Sporosarcina pasteurii: one gene and its partner. The protein of the gene in region 1 binds, or shares a complex with, the protein of each later gene. Links are inferred from orthologs where the notes say so. Each region holds a gene or a part of one and is shown in the gene's direction. Other genes may lie near its edges. The genes, in order: secG and secY.

Region 1 (7,193 bases):
CCTGAAGGCCAAATGGGGAATTCTGAAGTAGGACATTTAAATATTGGTGCTGGTCGCATCGTCTATCAAAATTTAACGCGTATTAATAAGTCAATCCGAGAAGGGGATTTTTTTGAAAATGAAACGCTGCTTCAGGCAGTCGATCATGTGAAAAAGAATGATTCAGCACTCCATGTAATGGGGCTGCTTTCGGATGGCGGGGTACATAGTCATTATGAGCACCTCTTTGCGTTGCTTCAGCTTGCCAATCGGAAAGGGTTAGAAAAAGTTTACGTTCATGCATTTTTAGATGGACGAGACGTAAGCCCGCAATCTGCATTGGATTATATTGAACAAACTGAAGAAGTAATCGAAGAAGTCGGGATTGGAAAAATTGCTTCTGTAACAGGACGTTATTATGCGATGGATCGCGATAAGCGTTGGGAACGAGTTGAAAAAACGTACCGGACGCTTGTAGATGGCGCAGCAGAAACAGCTCAATCTCCATCTGAAGGGGTACTCGCATCTTATGAAAAAAATGTTCACGATGAGTTTGTAGAACCATTTGTCATTGAAGAGTCAGGAGAACCAGTTGCGACAATTGAAGACGGGGATGCGGTTGTATTTTACAATTTCCGACCTGACCGTGCGATCCAACTATCTCGTGCTTTCACAGATGAGAATTTCAAGGAGTTTGTCACAACGAAATTTGAAAACCTCAAATTTGTTTCGTTCACACATTATAGTGATGATGTCGTTTCAGATGTTGTGTTCGGCACAAAAGATTTAAAGGAAACGTTAGGTGAAGTCATTTCAGCAAATGGCCTAACACAGTTGCGAATTGCTGAAACTGAAAAATATCCTCACGTGACATTTTTCATGAGTGGCGGCCGGGAAAATGAATTTGAAGGGGAAGAGCGAATTTTAATCGATTCCCCAAAAGTGGCAACGTATGATTTGAAGCCTGAGATGAGTGCTTATGAAGTCACTGATGCGTTAATTCGCAAAATTGAAGGTGATTCGATTGACGCGATTATCTTAAATTTTGCGAATCCGGATATGGTCGGGCATAGTGGGATGTTGGCGCCGACAATTAGAGCGGTTGAGACAGTAGATGAATGTTTAGGGAAAATCATTGATGCTTTGGAGGAAAAAGGTGGAACTGCGATTATTACGGCGGACCACGGGAATGCTGATGAAGTGATTAATACAGACGGTGCACCGATGACAGCCCATACAACCAATCCTGTACCTGTTATTATTACAGAAAAAGACTTATCATTACGTACAGACGGTATATTGGCGGACCTTGCACCGACAATGTTGGAATTGTTAGGATTAAATCAACCGGAAAAAATGACTGGAAAACCATTATTCTAAAGGAGAGATTTTCATGCCAATTATTACAAACGTTCAAGCGAGAGAAATTCTTGATTCACGAGGAAATCCAACAGTAGAAGTTGAAGTGTTAACAATGAGTGGCGCTTTCGGACGCGCAATGGTTCCTTCTGGCGCATCAACAGGTGAATACGAAGCAGTTGAACTACGCGATGGCGATCAAGATCGTTACCTTGGTAAAGGTGTTTTGAAAGCAGTAGAGAATGTTAATGAAGATATTGCGGACGAGCTAGAAGAAACTTATTCAGTCCTGGACCAAGCAACAATTGACAAAGCGTTAATCGACTTAGACGGAACGCCAAACAAAGGAAATCTGGGTGCGAACGCAATTCTTGGCGTATCTATGGCTGTTGCACATGCAGCTGCAGATTACTTAGACATGCCTTTGTATCAATATCTAGGCGGCGTTAATGCTAAACAGCTTCCTGTTCCGATGATGAACATCTTAAACGGTGGCGAGCATGCGGATAACAACGTTGACATTCAAGAGTTTATGATCATGCCTGTAGGCGTTGAATCGTTCCGTGAAGCACTTCGCGTTGGCGCAGAAATCTTCCATAGTCTAAGAGATGTTTTACAAAGCAAAGGTTTAAATACAGCTGTCGGTGATGAAGGTGGATTTGCACCAAACTTAGCTTCAAGTGAAGAAGCGCTTGACACGATTATTGAAGCAGTTGAAAAAGCAGGCTACAAACCAGGCGAAGAAATTCTTCTTGCATTGGACGTTGCAGCTTCAGAACTTTACAACAATGAAAAAGGCGTTTACGATCTTCCAGGCGAAGGTGTTGAAAGAACATCTGCTGAAATGGTTGATTGGTATGAAGCGCTTTGCGATAAATACCCAATCATTTCGATTGAAGATGGATTCGACGAAAATGACTGGGATGGTTTCAAATTGCTCACAGAGCGTATTGGAGACCGTGTACAACTCGTTGGAGACGACCTATTCGTGACAAACACTGAAAAATTAGCGCGCGGAATTGAAGAAGGAAACAGTAACTCCATTCTAATCAAGGTGAACCAGATTGGTACTCTTACAGAAACGTTTGACGCAATCGAAATGGCGAAAAGAGCTGGTTACACAGCAGTGATTTCCCACCGTTCAGGTGAAACGGAAGATACAACAATCGCTGATATCGCTGTTGCAACAAATGCTGGTCAAATCAAAACAGGTGCACCATCCCGTTCAGACCGTGTTGCAAAGTACAACCAATTGCTTCGCATCGAAGACCAATTGTACGAAACAGCACAATACTACGGCGCGCAAACTTTTTATAACTTAAAGAAATAATATTTAGAAGAAAACCCGCCACTTGGCGGGTTTTTTGCTGGTCAGCGTTAAATGTACGTTCTTCACTGGAATATGTCCGAGCAAATCAACATTATGTCCGAGCAAATCAACATTATGTCCGCGCAACCTCACATGATGTCTGCCAAATCATCGGTAAACATATGGAACGGCGGCACTCAACGCTAACGCCGACCGAAAAAACGGGAGGAAATGACCAGTTACAGATAGAGCCAATTAAATTTACAGTTGTAACATTTTCATCTATTTGGTAAAATGTATGGAGTTGTGGAGTTTCTATCAGGAGGTGGAACAGGATGCACGTATTGCTAATGACTTTACTAGTAATTGTAGCATTATCATTAATTGTAGTTGTATTATTACAATCTGGATCAAGTGCAGGTCTTTCGGGAGCCATTTCTGGTGGAGCCGAGCAGCTTTTTGGGAAGCAAAAAGCACGCGGGCTTGACTTAGTTCTCCAACGGGTGACAATCATTCTTTCGGTCTTATTTTTTGTCCTCGCTATTTTAGTTGTTAAATTTTAATGAATTCAATATGACGATATAACTTTTATAAATAATAATCGCCTGACATTCCGATTACGAATGCTCAGGCTTTTTTAGTGCTTTGAAGCCTTATACTACAATAGATTAAGCAATGAATGCTACACTAATGTATAGATGGGAAATTATAGATGTATTGCAAAGTAAAACTAAAAAGAAATACGCGGAGGTTTATTTAAAAATGAGAATTGCACAACCGAAACCTTTCTTTTTTGAACAAGGTCCACGTGCTGTATTATTGTTACATGGATTTACAGGGACGTCTGCGGATGTACGTATGCTTGGGCGTTTCTTGGAGAAAAAAGGGTATACATCACTTGCTCCTCATTATAAGGGACATGGTGTACCGCCTGAGGAATTAATTCAAACAGGACCCGAAGAATGGTGGGAAGATGTTCTAGCTGGCTATCAACAACTAAAAGACGCGGGTTATGATGAAATCGCAGTAGCTGGATTATCACTCGGCGGTGTTTTTTCTTTAAAATTAGGTTATAACCTTCCATTAAAGGGAATTGTAACAATGTGTGCCCCAATGTCCATGAGAACGACTGACCTAATGTATGAAGGAGTTCTTCAATACGCCGGTGAATATAAGAAGTACGAAGGAAAAAGCAAAGAAGTAATCGAGGAAGAAGTAGAAAAATTACGTGGTCAAACGATGCCGTCACTGAAGGACTTACGTGAATTAATTTACGAAGTACGTGAACATGTTGACCATATTTACACACCAACTTTTGTGACACAAGGTTCTTTAGATAAAGTTATTGAACCAGATTCCGCGAATGTGATTTATGAAGATATACAAGCGGATGATAAAACATTAAAATGGTATGAGGAGTCAGGTCATGTCATAACACTTGGACCAGAAAAAGAACAGCTGCATGAAGATATTTATCAATTCTTAGAGTCACTAGATTGGCATGTGTGAATGAAAGTTTAAATGCCTATACTGTACATAGTCATGAAAGTGATAAAAAGAGAATAAAAGGCTAAACTAAGTTGAAATGGTTGGTTGAATTAAACAAGATTACATCGAGTAATCAATACGAATGGGAGGGATGTCTTTGGATACGTTCGCTCAAGAACTACAAGACAAAATTTTAGAGATGATGAAAGAAGAATCATATAAGCCGATGACGGTGCAAGAGATTCAAGACATGCTAGAAATCGAACAAGCAGCTGAATTTAAAGAACTGGTGAAAATGCTCGTTCACTTAGAACAGGGCGGGTATTTAATCCGCTCGAGAACAAATCGTTACGGCGTTCCTGAGCGCATGAACCATGTGCGTGGAAAGTTTATTGGGCATGCAAAAGGGTTTGGATTTGTGGCACCAGAAGCAGAAGGAATGGACGACATTTTCATACCGCCGCATGAAGTAAATGGGGCGATGAATGGAGATATCGTACTTGTCCGTGTATCAGGCGGCAGTTCAGGTGAAAGAAGAGAAGGAACGATTACGCGAATCGCAGAGAGGAAAACGACTCAAATTATCGGGACTTATCAAGATAATCGCGGATTTGGATTTGTGATTCCAGATGATAAAAAGCTGCCGATGGATATTTTTATTGCAAAAGGTGATTCACTTGGTGCGGTAGAAGGTCATAAAGTTATTGTTGAAATTACTGGTTGGCCTGGAGATACAAAATCCGCAACGGGCATGGTAACGAAAATATTAGGCCATAAAAACGACCCAGGCATTGATATTTTATCGATTATTTATAAACATGGAATCACCATCGAATTTCCAGATGAAGTGATTAACCATGCGAAAAGTGTGCCGAACGAAGTACGTGAAGAAGATATCGGAAAACGTCGTGACTTACGTAATGAAATGGCGATTACAATTGACGGGGCAGATGCGAAAGATTTAGATGATGCGATTGCCGTTGTGAACCATAACAATGGAACCTATACGTTGTATGTCCATATCTCTGATGTGAGTTATTATGTGACGGAACACTCCCCGATGGATGAAGAGGCGTTTGACAGAGGCACCAGTGTTTATTTAACAGACCGTGTGATTCCGATGTTGCCGCATGCGTTATCCAATGGCATTTGTTCATTGAATCCTGGCGTTGATCGTTTGACACTGACTTGTCAAATGACGATTGATCAAAACGGAAAAGTGATTGAACACGAAATTTATGAAAGCGTCATTAATTCCAAAGAAAGAATGACGTATACAGATGTGTACCAAATTATTGAAGAAAAAGATGAGGAACTTATTAAGAAATATGAACATATCGTTCCGATGTTAAATGATATGGCGGATCTCGCTGCTATATTGCGTAATAAACGAATGGAACGCGGTGCTATCGATTTTGATTTTAAAGAATCAAAAGTGCTCGTAGATGAAGAAGGTTGGCCGACAGATGTTGTTGTACTTGAAAGAACAGTATCTGAACGGTTAATAGAAGAGTTTATGCTTGCGGCAAACGAAACGATTGCAGAGCATTTCCACTGGATGGAAGTTCCGTTTCTTTATCGAATTCACGAAGATCCGAAAGCGGAAAAACTGCAAAAGTTCTTCGAGTTTTTAACGAATTTCGGGATTGTCGTCAAAGGTGCTGGAAATGAAGTGCATCCGAGAGCATTGCAAGAAATTGTTGAATCTATTGAAGGCTTGCCGGAAGAGGCGGTCATTTCTACAATGTTATTACGGTCCATGCAACAGGCGAAATATTTTGAGGAAAGCCTTGGACACTTTGGTTTATCGACTGAGTATTATACGCATTTTACAGCGCCAATTCGACGTTATCCGGATTTGATCGTTCATCGTTTAATTCGCACGTATTTGCTTGAAAAGGACGTTTCGCACACAACGATAGAACACTGGAATGCAAATCTGACGGAAATTGCGGAACATACGTCAGAACGTGAACGTCGTGCAGTTGACGCGGAACGTGATACGACCGCACTGAAACAAGCACAATATATGGTTGATAAAATTGGTGAGGAATTTGAAGGAATCGTTTCCTCAGTCACGAATTTCGGTATATTTGTTGAGCTTGAAAATACGATTGAAGGGCTTGTCCACGTCAGTTATATGACGGATGATTATTACCGTTTTGACGACAGGCAAATGATCATGATTGGTGAGCATACAGGGAAGCAATTCCGACTTGGCGATGAAGTAACCATTCGTGTTGTTGCGGTTAAACCTGAAGAATCCGCAATTGATTTTGAACTTGTTGGAATGAAACCGAATATGCATCGCACGAGAAGAGAAGCGCCTAAAGTGATTCATACGAAACGAGGTTCAAATCAAGGCGGAAGACAGCAAGGCAAATCGTCGAATGCCAATAATGAGCGAAAGTCTAAGCGAGGCAATCAAAAGAAAAAGTTTTATGAAGGTATTGCCAAAAAATCAAAAAGAAGTCCAAGAAAAAGAAGATAATGCCGGGGACATTTATTTTGTCCCTTGGCTGTAGTAGGGGGAAACATAATATGGGAAAAGGAAAAGGAAAAATTCTTGCAAGAAATCGAAGAGCAAACTTTGATTATGCCATTGAAGACACGATAGAGGCGGGAATTGTCCTGCAAGGCACAGAAATTAAATCGATCCGTGCAGGGAAGGTCCAATTGAAAGAATCATTCGTTCAAATTAGAAATAACGAAGCGTGGATTTTAAATATGCATATTAGTCCTTATGATCAAGGGAACCGTTTTAACCATGACCCGATTAGATCGCGAAAACTTCTTTTGCATAGACGACAAATTAATCAGTTAATCGGAAAAACAAAACAACAAGGATATACGATTGTTCCGATTCAATTGCATTTAAAAGACGGCTTCGCAAAAGTATTAATCGGCGTTGGTAAAGGTAAAAAGCATCACGATAGACGTGAAGATCTAAAGCGTAAAGAAGCGAAGCGGGACATGGCGCGTGCGTTAAAAGACAGACAGCAGTATTGATTTTTTACTGAGATTATAGTATACTATTTCTTGTAGCAGTAGTTCGGAA
Region 2 (3,068 bases), 460 kb from region 1 along the record:
CAACAATCCAAGGACTTGAGAACTTGAAGCGTGCGGAAGATGTAGCGAACTTACGTGGAAAAACTGTAGAAGAACTGCTAGGTTAAGGGGGGAAAGACGATGGCTAAAAAACTTGAAATCACCCTTACGAAAAGCGTGATTGGTTCAAAACCAGCACAACGTAAAACAATCGAAGCTCTAGGACTTAAGAAAATTAATCAAACAGTTGCACACGAAGACAACGTCGCAATTCGTGGCATGATTAATAGAGTGTCTCACTTAGTCACAGTAAACGAACTATAATTCCTATTTTGTATATAAGGAGGTGCCAATGAAATGAAATTACACGAAATGAAACCAGCTGTTGGTGCACGTAAATCCCGTAAACGTATCGGTCGTGGAATCGGATCTGGCTACGGAAAAACTTCCGGTAAAGGTCATAAAGGACAAAACGCCCGTTCAGGCGGTGGTGTACGTCTTGGATTCGAAGGTGGACAAACACCACTTTTCCAACGACTTCCTAAACGTGGCTTTACTAACGTAAATCGTAAAGATTATGCTGTTGTGAACCTTGACAAGCTAAACCTATTCGATGAAGGCACGGAAGTAACACCTGAATTGCTGCTTGAATTAGGAGTTGTAAGTAAAGCGAAATCAGGAATTAAAATTCTTGGTAACGGTAAACTTGAAAAGAAACTTACAGTAAGAGCTCATAAATTCTCTGCTACTGCTAAAGAAGCAATCGAACAAGCAGGCGGGCAAACAGAGGTGATTTAATGTTTCAGACAATCTCTAACTTTATGCGCGTTAAAGATATTAGAAATAAAATCCTCTTTACATTGCTCGTTTTAATTGCTTTTAGACTTGGTGCATTTATACCTGTACCAGGTGTAGATGCAACTGCATTGCAACAAACTGACCATAGTTTAATTGGCTTTTTGAACGTCTTTGGTGGTGGTGCACTTGCGAACTTCTCCATTTTAGCAATGGGAATTATGCCTTATATTACTGCATCCATCATCATGCAATTATTGCAGATGGATGTTGTACCTAAGTTTGCTGAATGGGCAAAACAAGGTGATGTGGGTAGACGTAAACTGGCACAGTTCACGAGATATTTCACGATCATCCTTGCGTTTATTCAAGCAACGGCAATGTCATTTGGTTTTAACCGAATGTATGGTGGTATGCTAATAAAAGACGAAAGTATCGCAACCTATGCTGTTATTGCGATTGTATTAACGGCAGGTACTGCATTCTTGTTATGGCTTGGGGAAAAAATCACTGAAAAGGGTGTTGGAAATGGTATTTCCATCATCATTTTTGCTGGGATTGTTGCAGGAATTCCAACTGCAGTTAACCAATACTATGCAACGCAAATTCAAGATGCAGGAGATGCATTATTCATTAAGTTAGGTATTACAGTATTATTGCTTCTCGTCATTGTTGCAGTGACAGTGGGCGTGATATACGTTCAAGAAGCATTGCGTAAAATACCAGTTCAGTATGCAAAACGCGCTACAGGTCGTGGTCAGATGACTGCAGGCCAGCAGACGCATATGCCTTTAAAACTAAACGCAGCTGGTGTTATCCCTGTAATCTTTGCTGCGGCATTTTTCATCACGCCGCAATCATTGGCAACGTTTTTCGGAGAAAATAAAGTTACAGCGACGATTATTAACGTATTCGATTATACAAACCCGGTGGGTATGGTGATCTATCTCGCATTAATTATCGCATTCACTTATTTCTATGCTTTCATTCAGGTCAACCCTGAGAATGCAGCGGAAAACCTAAAGAAACAAGGTGCCTATATTCCAGGTATTCGTCCTGGGCAAGATACTCAGGATTACTTAACGAGCACTTTGTATAGACTGACCTTCGTTGGGGCAATTTTCCTAGCGCTGGTGGCAGTAATGCCAATATTCTTTATTAACTTGGCGAATCTTCCACAGTCATTACAAATTGGAGGAACGAGCTTGCTCATCGTTGTTGGTGTTGCACTTGAATCGATGAAGCAACTTGAATCACAACTTGTAAAACGACACTACAAAGGTTTTATGAAATAAACTTCTTGATTGAAGCGAAGTGTGGAGGCTAATCCGTATGAATATCATTTTAATGGGTTTGCCTGGAGCTGGTAAAGGTACACAGGCAGACAGTATTGTTGAAAAGTACGATATCCCTCATATTTCCACAGGCGATATGTTTCGTGCTGCTATCTCTGAAGGTACAGAACTCGGTTTAAAAGCAAAATCGTATATGGATCAAGGTGCATTAGTACCTGACGAAGTAACGATTGGTATTGTTCGCGAGCGTTTAAGCAAACCTGACTGTGAAAAAGGATTCCTGTTAGATGGTTTCCCCCGCACAGTCCCGCAGGCAGAAGCGCTTGATGAATTACTAGCAGCTATGAATCGAAAAGTTGAGCATGTTATTAATATCCAAGTGGATCCAGATGAACTTGTTAAACGTTTAACAGGTCGTCGGATTTGTAAAGTATGCGGAACGTCATACCATCTACAATTCAACCCACCGAAAAATGAAGGGGTTTGTGATAAAGATGGTAGCGAACTTTATCAGCGTGAGGATGACAATCCAGAAACTGTAAAGAATCGTTTAGACGTAAATATGACACAAACAGCCCCACTTTTAGATTTCTATGAAACAAAAAGTGTGCTGTCAAATATTAATGGTCAACAAGACATTCAAAACGTTTTCAAAGATCTGGACGTTATCCTTCAAGGGAACGCTCAGTAAACCTTTCCGGGCGCATGCAATCATGGCTAACTGATGAATTCAGGAACCATGAAGCAGCATGTGAATGCTAGACGGAAAGGGCATTTCACACAAAGAGCTGCAAAAGCATATGATGCCCGGCATAAGAACTGCTGGAGTTCTGCGAGACGAATTGGTTCTGAAATTCCTACATTTAGTAGGAGAAAGAACTGTCATAACGTAACTTAGGAGCTCGTTTACGGCACTCTGGACGGGGTCGTGTTCCATTCCGGTGCGATTAAATTCCCGTAACTGGGAATATTGACCTCCGGGAAACAAATATGGCAGACGTCTTTCGAACATCACTCTTG

Evidence for each region.
Region 2: the proteins of secG (region 1) and secY are in contact, whole or in part, in a crystal structure (PDB 5AWW), measured with the Thermus thermophilus proteins. The link is inferred for Sporosarcina pasteurii from one-to-one orthologs. Residues at the interface, in WP_223903268.1 of Thermus thermophilus: Tyr5, Ile9, Tyr12, Leu13, Ala16, Leu19, Val20, Val23, Leu24, Gln26, Glu27, Pro28, Gln30, Gly31, Ala32, Asp34, Leu35, Met36, Gly37, Gly38, Ser39, Ala40, Asp41, Leu42, Phe43, Ala45, Arg46, Val48, Tyr53, Thr56; in WP_096411648.1 of Thermus thermophilus: Leu14, Gln16, Arg17, Phe20, Ile34, Pro35, Pro37, Ile72, Arg108, Arg109, Asn112, Gln113, Arg116, Ile117, Ile120, Pro145, Gly146, Trp147, Phe152, Phe155, Val156, Val159, Thr160, Val162, Ala163, Gly164, Ala166, Leu167, Trp170, Glu173.

The regions. Positions count from the first base shown.
Region 1 is NZ_CP160452.1:2,646,177-2,653,369, reverse strand. What follows is about bases 1,943-4,596. They hold secG (preprotein translocase subunit SecG), read left to right. Parts: upstream 1,943-2,982; coding sequence 2,983-3,210; downstream 3,211-4,596. Other genes in these bases: rnr (ribonuclease R), read left to right, coding at 4,287-4,596; AB1H92_RS12705 (carboxylesterase), read left to right, coding at 3,410-4,156; eno (phosphopyruvate hydratase), read left to right, coding at 1,943-2,668. Also shown: gpmI (2,3-bisphosphoglycerate-independent phosphoglycerate mutase), read left to right, coding at 1-1,359; more of eno, read left to right, coding at 1,373-1,942; more of rnr, read left to right, coding at 4,597-6,626; SsrA-binding protein SmpB, read left to right, coding at 6,677-7,144. UniProt on the Bacillus subtilis protein: Involved in protein export. Participates in an early event of protein translocation.
Region 2 is NZ_CP160452.1:3,105,647-3,108,714, reverse strand. What follows is about bases 1-2,901. They hold secY (preprotein translocase subunit SecY), read left to right. Parts: upstream 1-755; coding sequence 756-2,048; downstream 2,049-2,901. Other genes in these bases: AB1H92_RS15100 (adenylate kinase), read left to right, coding at 2,086-2,739; rplO (50S ribosomal protein L15), read left to right, coding at 316-756; rpmD (50S ribosomal protein L30), read left to right, coding at 100-282; rpsE (30S ribosomal protein S5), read left to right, coding at 1-86. UniProt on the Bacillus subtilis protein: The central subunit of the protein translocation channel SecYEG. Consists of two halves formed by TMs 1-5 and 6-10.